3 regions of the Psychrobacillus sp. FSL K6-2843 genome follow, and region 1 is predicted to be linked to each of the others. Evidence: predicted binding sites of a transcription regulator. Region 1 holds the regulator's gene; each other region holds the start of a gene.
The links. The regulator Rex, encoded in region 1, represses fermentation and respiration genes when NADH is low (regulators of the CRP and FNR family bind a similar motif). The targets are predictions, from matches to a motif close to TTGTGAAATATTTCACAA.
Positions count from the first base shown of each region.

Region 2: qoxA (cytochrome aa3 quinol oxidase subunit II) is a predicted target of Rex. The motif match lies at 1,223-1,240, and genes of this name have one in related genera.
Region 3: MKY94_RS09185 (cytochrome c oxidase subunit 2A) is a predicted target of Rex. The motif match lies at 1,166-1,183, and genes of this name have one in related genera.

Region 1 is NZ_CP152021.1:3,505,081-3,508,368, forward strand. It holds gene MKY94_RS17735 (type II CAAX endopeptidase family protein) at 1-709, shown strand, start outside; gene MKY94_RS17740 (GNAT family protein) at 722-1,276, shown strand; gene MKY94_RS17745 (redox-sensing transcriptional repressor Rex) at 1,446-2,081, opposite strand; gene MKY94_RS17750 (ABC-F family ATP-binding cassette domain-containing protein) at 2,209-3,288, shown strand, end outside.
Region 2 is NZ_CP152021.1:2,961,786-2,965,073, forward strand. It holds gene qoxA (cytochrome aa3 quinol oxidase subunit II) at 1,405-2,361, shown strand; gene qoxB (cytochrome aa3 quinol oxidase subunit I) at 2,423-3,288, shown strand, end outside.
Region 3 is NZ_CP152021.1:1,834,223-1,837,510, reverse strand. It holds gene MKY94_RS09195 (dynamin family protein) at 1-155, opposite strand, end outside; gene MKY94_RS09190 (chemotaxis protein CheX) at 492-947, shown strand; gene MKY94_RS09185 (cytochrome c oxidase subunit 2A) at 1,254-1,376, shown strand; gene MKY94_RS09180 (cytochrome c oxidase subunit II) at 1,397-1,873, shown strand; gene MKY94_RS09175 (b(o/a)3-type cytochrome-c oxidase subunit 1) at 1,875-3,288, shown strand, end outside.

The DNA.
Region 1 (3,288 bases):
AAAGACAGGTTTATACATATTAATCACCTACTGTGTGATGCAGCTCTCCGGTGCATTATTTGCTCCTCTTCTACTAATAATCTTTAACTATTTCGGCTTAGAAAACGCAAGGTACCTAGCTTCTGGATGGTGGGTTTTCCTTGGAATGGGAATTGCTACAGCTATCACCTTGCTTATGATTCGCCAAGACAAGAATTTTATACGGCCTCTAAAAGGGAAGGCATCCGGTCTTCCCGGAGCAATTGGCTGGGGAATTCTTGGCTTTCTCATGGTTTTGTACGGCCAAACATTAGCTGCTAATATTGAAATTAGATTTTTTGGTATAGAAGCTGGTTCTGAAAATACGTCGCAGTTTATGGATCTTGGCAATTCAGTACCTTTTGTCTTTTTCTCCATTGTGCTCTTCGCACCTATTTTAGAGGAGCTTATATTCCGTCGCATCATTTTCGGAACTTTATTGCCTAAAACGAACTTCTTTGTAGCAGCGCTTGTTAGCTCACTGTCCTTTGCCGTCATTCACTTTGAGTTCACACACATACTAATATATGCTGTGTCTGGGTTTATATTCGCTTTCATTTACTATAAAACAAAGCGAATTATCACCTCTATTATTGCCCATATGCTACTTAATGGATTCGTAGTAATTGTTCAACTGTATAATGAAGAGATCGTCAACTTTTTAGAAAAACTTGCTGAGTTGCAGCAATAAGGGGTAATCATAATGACTTTTTCATTTGTAAGTTTTCCTACAATAGAAACAGAAAGACTCATCCTTCGAAAAGCAATCGAACGGGATGCAAAGGATATTTTAGAGTTATATTCTAATGAAAACGTAGTACAGCATATGGCAATCGGTCCCTTTACTTCTGTTGAAGATGCAAAGGGCGAAATTAGTTGGTACGAGAAAATTTTTCTCGAACAAACTGGTATGCGCTGGGTAATAGAAGATAAAATAACCCAAAAAGTAATCGGTACTTGTGGTTATTTAAACTATGAGGCTGAGCATAAGCGTATAGAAATTGGCTATGATCTTTCACCTAAAGCTTGGGGAAAGGGAATTATGACGGAGGCGCTTAAGCCCATCATTCATTTTGCCTTTCATGATATGAACATGAACAAAATAGAAGCTGAGGTTACTTCAGAGAATGATGCCTCCCTTCACCTTTTGAGTAAGCTAGGTTTTCACAAAGATGGAGTCTTAAGACAGCATGAGTTCGAAAAGGGACGCTATATCGATCTTGCTATCTATTCCCTACTAAAAAGCGAATATAAATAGGAAAGCCTTCGACTAGATAATAGTCGAAGGCTTTTTTTCTTATAAGATTGGTATCAGCGCTCACCTTGCCCCTCGAGTTCAAATGGATAAAAGCTCTGGTGGCTGAGGTACTGCCTCCTCGCTTTTCTCCATTTGCTTGTCGGGGCAGACATAGGCGCTTTCGCTTTTCTTAGATCTCGTTTCGAATCATGTAGATGAGTGTTTGAAGTTCAACTGAAAGGTCAATCGTATGTACGCGAATCTCATCTGGAGTACTTATTGGGACTGGGGTGAAGTTTAAAATCCCTTTTACATTGGAGCCCACTAAAAGATCAGCAACTTCCTGAGCCGCACGACTTGGAAGTGTAAAAATCACTAATTCAATTCCGTATTCCTTTAGCTTTTCCAACATCACACTAGAATGAAATACAGGAATGTCGCTAATAATCGTTCCTTCGAGTGGTGCCTTCGTATCGAATGCTACTACAATTCTAGTGTTATGATTTTTTTGAAAGTTATATTTTACAAATGCTGTTCCTAAACTACCAACACCTATTAGTGCCACCCGTGCCGCTTCATCTTGGTCAAGTGTCTTTCTGAAAAACTCAAGTAGATGAGGTACATCATAGCCGTACCCTTTCTTTCCTAGCGCACCGAAATGAGAAAAATCTCTTCGAATGGTTGCTGAATCTATCTTCATCGCTTCACTTAGCTGTTGGGATGAAACTCGTTTATGATCTGCATTATGAAAGCTTTGTAAAAATCTATAATATAAAGGAAGTCGTTTCATTGTCGCTTGAGGGATGCGAGGTACATCACGTTTCATAAGTGTCCTCCTATTGTATAAGGCAAATTCATTTTTACACGTTACCTTTCTTTTATTGTAAAGGGAGAACGTTGCAACGACAAGTCCTATCTATTACACTTAGGATAGAATTGAGGTGCAAATTAACGTGATTGTTTTACAAGTAAACCAAGTAACTAAATCCTTTAATGGTGAAGATATATTAACAAACGTAAAGTTAGAAGTTCAAGACCGCGACCGAGTTGCACTGGTTGGGCGTAATGGTGCGGGAAAATCTACTTTACTTAAAATAATTGCTGGAGAAATGTCATACGATTCCGGTGACATTATTATGCCTAAAAATATTAGACTTGGCTATTTAGAGCAGCATGCGGGTCTTGAATCGAAGCTGACGATTTGGGAGGAAATGAAATCGATTTTTAGTCATTTGATTGATTCTGAAAGAGAACTGCGCTCACTAGAAGCACAAATGGCTGACCCTTCTATCTATGAAGATTCAGAAGCCTATGCTAGAGTTGCAGCAACCTATGACGAGCTTCAGCTAGCCTTTAATGAGGCTGGTGGATACCGCTTTGAATCGGATATCCGTTCCATCTTACATGGTATGCAGTTTTTCCCAGAGGATTATGATAAGCCAGTACAAGCATTATCCGGGGGACAAAAAACGAGACTAGCATTAGCTAAAATGCTGTTGAGCAAGCCCGATTTACTTATACTCGATGAGCCTACAAACCATTTAGATATTCAAACACTCAGCTTCCTTGAAAATTATTTAAAAAACTATAGTGGTGCCATTTTAATTGTATCCCATGATCGATATTTCCTAGACCAGGTAGTAAATTTAGTTTATGAGGTTTCACGTCATAACGTTACGAGATACGTAGGTAACTATAGCGCCTATTTAACGCAGAAAGCGAAAAATTATGAGCTCGATAAAAAGAAATATGAGAAGCAGCAGGAGGAAAAAGCAAAGCTAGAGGACTTTGTTAGCCGTAACCTGGCGCGTGCTTCTACAACGAAGATGGCACAATCTCGAAGAAAGGTTATCGAGAAAACTGACTGGATGGATGCCCCAGATGGCGATGAGAAATCCGCTAACTTCGGCTTTACCATTGACCGTCCTAGCGGTAATGATGTTCTGCGTTTAGAGGATATTGCTGTAGGTTATCCAAATAAAACCGTTTCCTCTAACATCTCATTTTCCGTTTATAAGCAAGACCGCATCGCT
Region 2 (3,288 bases), 540 kb from region 1:
CGTCAGGATTAGTAAAATCTTTACTGAAATAGAAATGTATTGTGAATAATTTATCTAATAGTTACTGAAAAGTTTTAAAAATAGTCCCATACACCCATTCGATTCTTTCAGACAAACAAACATTATTACCTAATCTAATATATAAGAATAGCGCAAGAGTTATATCTGAGTTACTAAGAACTATTAATATAGATGGCTGATTTTCGCTTTAGGCGGTCGCTTTCCGTGGGGTGAGCGATAAGCCATCACCGTCGCTTACGCGTCGTTTGTGATGTCTTATCTGTCTCACTCATCCCACTGGAGTCGCCGCCTGACGCTTCAATCACAGGTGGAGGATGAATTAGATAAGTTAGAATGAAAAAAATTATACCGTTATATTTAGCTATTAAATCGAATTAATTTACACTTAAATTTTGAATATAGATGGTAGATTTCCGCTCTAGGCGGTCGCTTTCCGTGGGGTGCGCGATAAGTCATCACCGCCGCTTGCGCGTCGTTTGTGATGTCTCATCTGTCTCACTCATCCCACTGGAGTCGCCGCCTGTCGCTTCAATCACAGGTGGAGGGTGAATTAGATAAGTTAGAATGAAAAAAATTATACCGTTATATTTAGCTATTAAATCGAATTAATTTACACTTAAATTTTGAATATAGATGGTAGATTTCCGCTTTAGGCGGTCGCTTCAATAATAGGTAGAGGGTGAATTAGATAAGTTAGAATGAAAAAAATTATACCGTTATATTTAGCCATTAAATCGAATTAATTTATACTTAAATTTTGAATATAGATGATAGATTTCCGCTCTAGGCGGTCGCTTTCCATGGGGTGAGCGATGAGCCATCACCGCCGCTTGCGCGTCGTTTGTGATGTCTCATCTGTCTCACTCATCCCACTGGAGTCGCCGCCTGTCACTTCAATCAACAGGATAAAATATTATTTAGAATTCCATTAGCTTGCTATGTAGATATAACTTTGTTAATGGCATATTTAGAATTTTATTTATTTTGTGTTCCTCCGTTAGTTATTAATGCTTGTTCTGCTAACCTCAATATGGCTACCAATTTATGTCCTTTCTATCTCCAATAAGACATCCTACAGATATCTAATTCTTCGTTTTAGAGCCTTTCCAAGATGGAAAATGAACAACATTACTTGAAAACTGCTCAAACAAAAAGTACAAAAATACCAATTAAGCCCATAATTATGAACGAAGTTGACACTTTCTTAAATATTTCACAATTGTGTTAAAGAACGTTCAAATCTTCTTGAACAATTCGTGAAGTCCGGTTTTTATATTCGTTTTTTTGAAGGCATGGTAATAAGATAGAGGCACAGAGAGGAATTCTTTGAAAGCAACACTAGTTACCTTAGCTTTTTATAATAGATTGGAAAGGGGTACAACGATGAAATTAAAATTGAAGTGGGCTCTCTTGACGATGGTTTTCACTATTGTCACTGTGTTAACAGGATGCGAGCCATTACTTGTTTTAGACCCTAAAGGCCCTCAAGCCGAGGCACAGGCAAATGATATTATGTTATCTATTTTCCTAATGTCGGGGATTGTGATTGTCGTTTTAGCTATCTTAGTTTTTGTGTTAATAAAATACCGTGCTTCTAAACAAAGCGAGGATTACGAGCCACCTCATATAGAAGGAAGTCCGATTGTGGAAGCAATTTGTATCGGTATTCCTATTATAATAGTTATTTTTCTTTCAATCGTTTCAGTTAGAAGTAACTATATTGTAGAGTCGACGCCTCAAGGCTATGAGGATCAGGAACCATTAATCATTTATGCATCTTCCTCTAACTGGAAATGGCATTTTAGTTATCCTGAACAAGGTATTGAAACGGTTAACTACTTATATATCCCAGCTAATCGTGCGATTGAGTTTAAACTATACTCCCACGGACCAATTACTAGCTTTTGGATTCCACAGCTAGGCGGGCAAAAGTATGCGATGTCTGATATGGTGACTACGTTACACTTAGCTGCCGATGTTGAAGGCGAGTTCATGGGCAGAAATGCGAACTTCAGTGGATCTGGATTTGCAGAAAACGTCTTTGATGTTACCTCTATGTCTAATGCCGATTTTGAAGATTGGGTAGAGGAAGTACATGAAACTGCACCTGCTCTTACAGAAGAGAAGTTTGAGGAATTATTAGAACCAGGTCATCTTGGCCGTTCAACTTATACAGGAACACATTTAGAATTCTCACCTGCTCCTAGTCATGACCATGGCGATAATGCAGAGGAATCTGAACACGAGCACCATGAATCAACTGATAAGGATGAGAAGTCCGATCATGAGAATCATGGACAAACTAATGAAACTGAGGAATCAGATCATTCTCAGCATTAATTGAAGGATTACAAGATTACTATAGTAAAAGCTATAGATTCCTGAAAGGAGAAACAAAAGTATGGATTTCTTTGATCGCTTTGCCGTACCACATCCAAGCTTTTTGATATATGCATCCATGGTCGGAATTGGCCTTACGATGGTTGCAATAGTTTTAGGTATTACCTACTTTAAGAAATGGGGATACCTCTGGCGTGAATGGATTACTACAGTAGACCATAAGCGTATTGGTATTATGTACTTGCTTACAGCATTATTGATGCTGTTCCGTGGTGGCGTTGACGCCATTATGATGCGCTATCAGCTTTCGATGCCAGAAAACACATTTTTAGATTCACAGCATTATAATGAAGTCTTCTCCACTCATGGAGTAGTAATGATTTTATTTATGGCAATGCCGTTTATCATCTTTTTCTTTAACTATGTTATTCCATTACAAATTGGAGCAAGAGATGTAGCGTTTCCACGTTTAAATGCACTTAGCTTCTGGCTGTTCTTTATGGGTATGGGATTATTCAACATTTCCTTCATCGTAGGTGGATCGCCTGATGCAGGTTGGACTTCTTATTTCCCACTTGCAGGCAATGAGTTCAGTACATCTGTTGGTACGAACTATTACATGATTGCTATTCAAATAGCTGGTCTTGGTACATTGATGACTGGTATTAACTTTATTACAACTATCCTGAAAATGAGAGCACCTGGTATGACTTTAATGAAAATGCCAATGTTCACATGGTCAGCGTTTATCGCAAACATCATTATCGTTTTCGCTTTCCCAGTATTAACTGTATTACTAGCAATGGGAACAATGGATAGACTGTTTGGGACAAACTTCTTTACAACGGACAATGGCGGAATGGATATGCTCTGGGCTAACCTGTTCTGGGTTTGGGGACATCCGGAGGTATACATTCTAATACTACC
Region 3 (3,288 bases), 1.7 Mb from region 1:
TGACCTGCAAAAGCAATTGTAAATGTTCCCTTTTCTATTTTTTCTGCAAAAAGTTTTGATTTTGCATATCTCTCTTCATCATTGTTTTGTTTAAAAATTGTCGCTAGTAAAGCATTCGATTCTTTGATTTTCTGTAATTCCTCTAATGGATTCATGTGAAATTTATTTCCCCTTTTTATTCTTTAACAATATGTATATCATATCAGAAAATATAAAAAAAGATGACTTTATTGTTCATAAAGTCATCACTGTACTACTATTATTTTGGTTGTGGTGTAATAGAATTTAAAATGTGTTTAGTTATTACGCTGTATATAACTACAGTCGATCCAATTAATATAAATACCATGACAATCTCCCTCTCAACTGAACTTGATATTCATTCTCATTTAGATGTTATCACATTTTTCAACAATTGACTACAAAATATATTCTTTTTAACTAGACAATATGATAAAATTGATTCATCTTTACTATTAGGAGGGGATAAAATGGGTAATTCCAAGCATATTAAAACACTTTTAAATGGTACCATTCAATCATTAAAGTCTGTTATTCCTCTTAACCTTAGTTTTAAGTCTCCCACACTAATGATTCAACCATTTGATCAGGAAGAGATGGGCGTTCTCATAGGAATTGTTGGAGACATTAAGGGAAGAATTATTGTTGATGCATCCTCCCAATTCTTCTCCTCCGTCGGCGCCTCTATGTTCGGCATGCCTCTCGAGGGCGAAATGCTCGAATCTTTTACTGGTGAACTCGGAAATATGATTGCAGGCAACTTGTGTACTACTGTTGCCCAAGAAGGTTTAGAGATTGATATTACACCGCCAACTGTCATTGTTGGCAAGAGTAAACTATTTGGTTTTCATCATGCCTTTCGCTTGCCTGTAGAAACCGAAGACATAGGCCTTATGACTATTATTCTTACAATAGACGAGGACTAACTATCAATAAGAATACATATAAAACTTAGAATCCTTTTAAATAAAGGATTCTTTTTTATTTGGCAATCCCTAAGGACCTTGAGCTAATTTAAAGGATAAGATCTTTAGCTAGCACTCTGTTTCTCAAGAGTCTGAACTGCAACTATCTTCACTAATCTCCCTTCCACTTCTATGACTTTTAATTTATTTCACATTATCTTCACATAATACCTTTGTATGTGTGAGAAATATCACATCATACATAAATATTTAAATTTATGATGTAGCTATAGATAAAAAGAAGAATATTTTGGAGGTGTACGACTGATGTCCAAAAAACACAATAAAGAACCAGAACTTAAGGGCACGTTAATATCTGTTAGCGTAGTGGGAATCTTTATATTAGTAACTTGGTTTCTGGCATTCTATTTATTTATTGACAGATTTTAAATCATTGGAGGTTAAAGGTTATGCATATTCACAAGTATGAAAAATGGTGGATAACATTCGGGGTAGGGTCTTTGGTTTTATTCTTAATTATAGTTGGCTTTAGCGCATTTCATTACGGTTCTCATCCACCTAGTGCAAAAGTATATATTGATCCTGAGCGAGTAGATGAAATTGCTCCTTTTAATAATCCTGGAGTTCATAAGGTCGAAGGTAAGGAATGGGATTACGAGGTAGTAGTCGTTGCTTCTGCTTTCTTCTATAATCCACAAGAATTTGAAGTACCACTCGGGTCGACTGTTAAATTTATCGCAACAACAAAAGACGTAATTCATGGCTTTCAAATAGTAGGTACGAATATTAATATGATGCTAGAACCTGGCTACGTTTCAGAATACGTAACAACAGTAGATAAAGCTGGAGAGTATTTAATATTATGTAACGAATATTGTGGCATAGGACACACTTCTATGACATCGAAGTTAAAGGTGGTTGAGTAACATGGCAACAATAACAGAAAAAGCACAAAGCTTTGTGAAGGTAGATCGTCGTGATGGCAAGCTCGCAATGGCTCACATCCATGTAGCATTCATTGCACTTTTAATCGGAGGACTTTGTGGACTATTACAAACACTAGTACGTTCTGGACAATTTACTCTTCCTTGGGGAATCGGATACTATCAATTATTAACGGTTCATGGGGTTTTATTAGCACTTATCTTAACAACTTATTTTATCTTTGGTTTCCAAATTGCTGCTGTAAGTCGCACTGCCGGCACATTGACAGATAAGCAAAGAATGCTTGGCTGGATTGGGTTCTGGACAATGACAATCGGAACAACTGCTGCTGCAGTAATGGTTTTATTAAATGAAGCATCTGTTCTGTACACTTTCTATGCACCCCTACAAGCACATTGGATCTTCTATGTGGGATTGGCCCTGGTAGTCGTAGGCTCTTGGATTGGTGGAGCTGGCCTTATAATGAAATATAGAGAATGGCGCAAAGCTAATCCAGGAGAACCAAGCCCATTATTAACTTTTATGGTAATCGTAAACTTAACTATGTGGATCATTTGTTCACTTGGTGTTGCAGTTGAGGTAGTTTTCCAATTGATTCCTTGGTCATTAGGCTGGGTAGATAAGATTGATATTCTTCTTTCTCGTACACTTTTCTGGTATTTTGGTCACCCATTAGTATATTTCTGGCTATTACCTGCTTATATGGTTTGGTACGTAATCATTCCTAAAATTATTGGCGGGAAAATTTATTCGGATGCACTTGCAAGACTTTCCTTTATGCTTTTCTTGATTTTCTCTATTCCTGTTGGATTCCATCACCAATTGACAGAGCCTGGTATTGATTCTTTCTGGAAATACTTGCAAGTAGTTTTGACAATGATGGTTGTTATACCTTCCCTTCTAACTGCTTTCTCCATGTTCGCTACATTTGAAATTCGCGGAAGACAGCTTGGAGGAAAAGGGTTATTTGGATGGTTTAAAAAGCTTCCATGGAAGGATGCTCGATTCGTTGTACCATTCATCGGTATGGCAGCCTTCATCCCTGCTGGAGCTGGAGGTATTATTAATGCATCTAACCAAATGAACCAAGTAGTACATAATACTATCTGGGTTACTGGTCACTTTCATCTCACTTTAGCAACAACAGTTGTTTTAACATTCTTTGGTGCCGCTTATTGGTTAATTCCTCATCTTACTGGTAGAGTGTTGACTAAACAAATGAATAAGCTAGCAATTATACAAGCTATTGTATGGGCAGTAGGTATGTCCATCATGTCTGGAGCTATGCATATAGCTGGTTTAATGGGTGCTCCTCGCCGTTCAGATTTCTCTACCTATGGTGATTCTGCACAAGCAACTGATTGGATTGGCTATCAGATAGCTCAGGCAGTTGGTG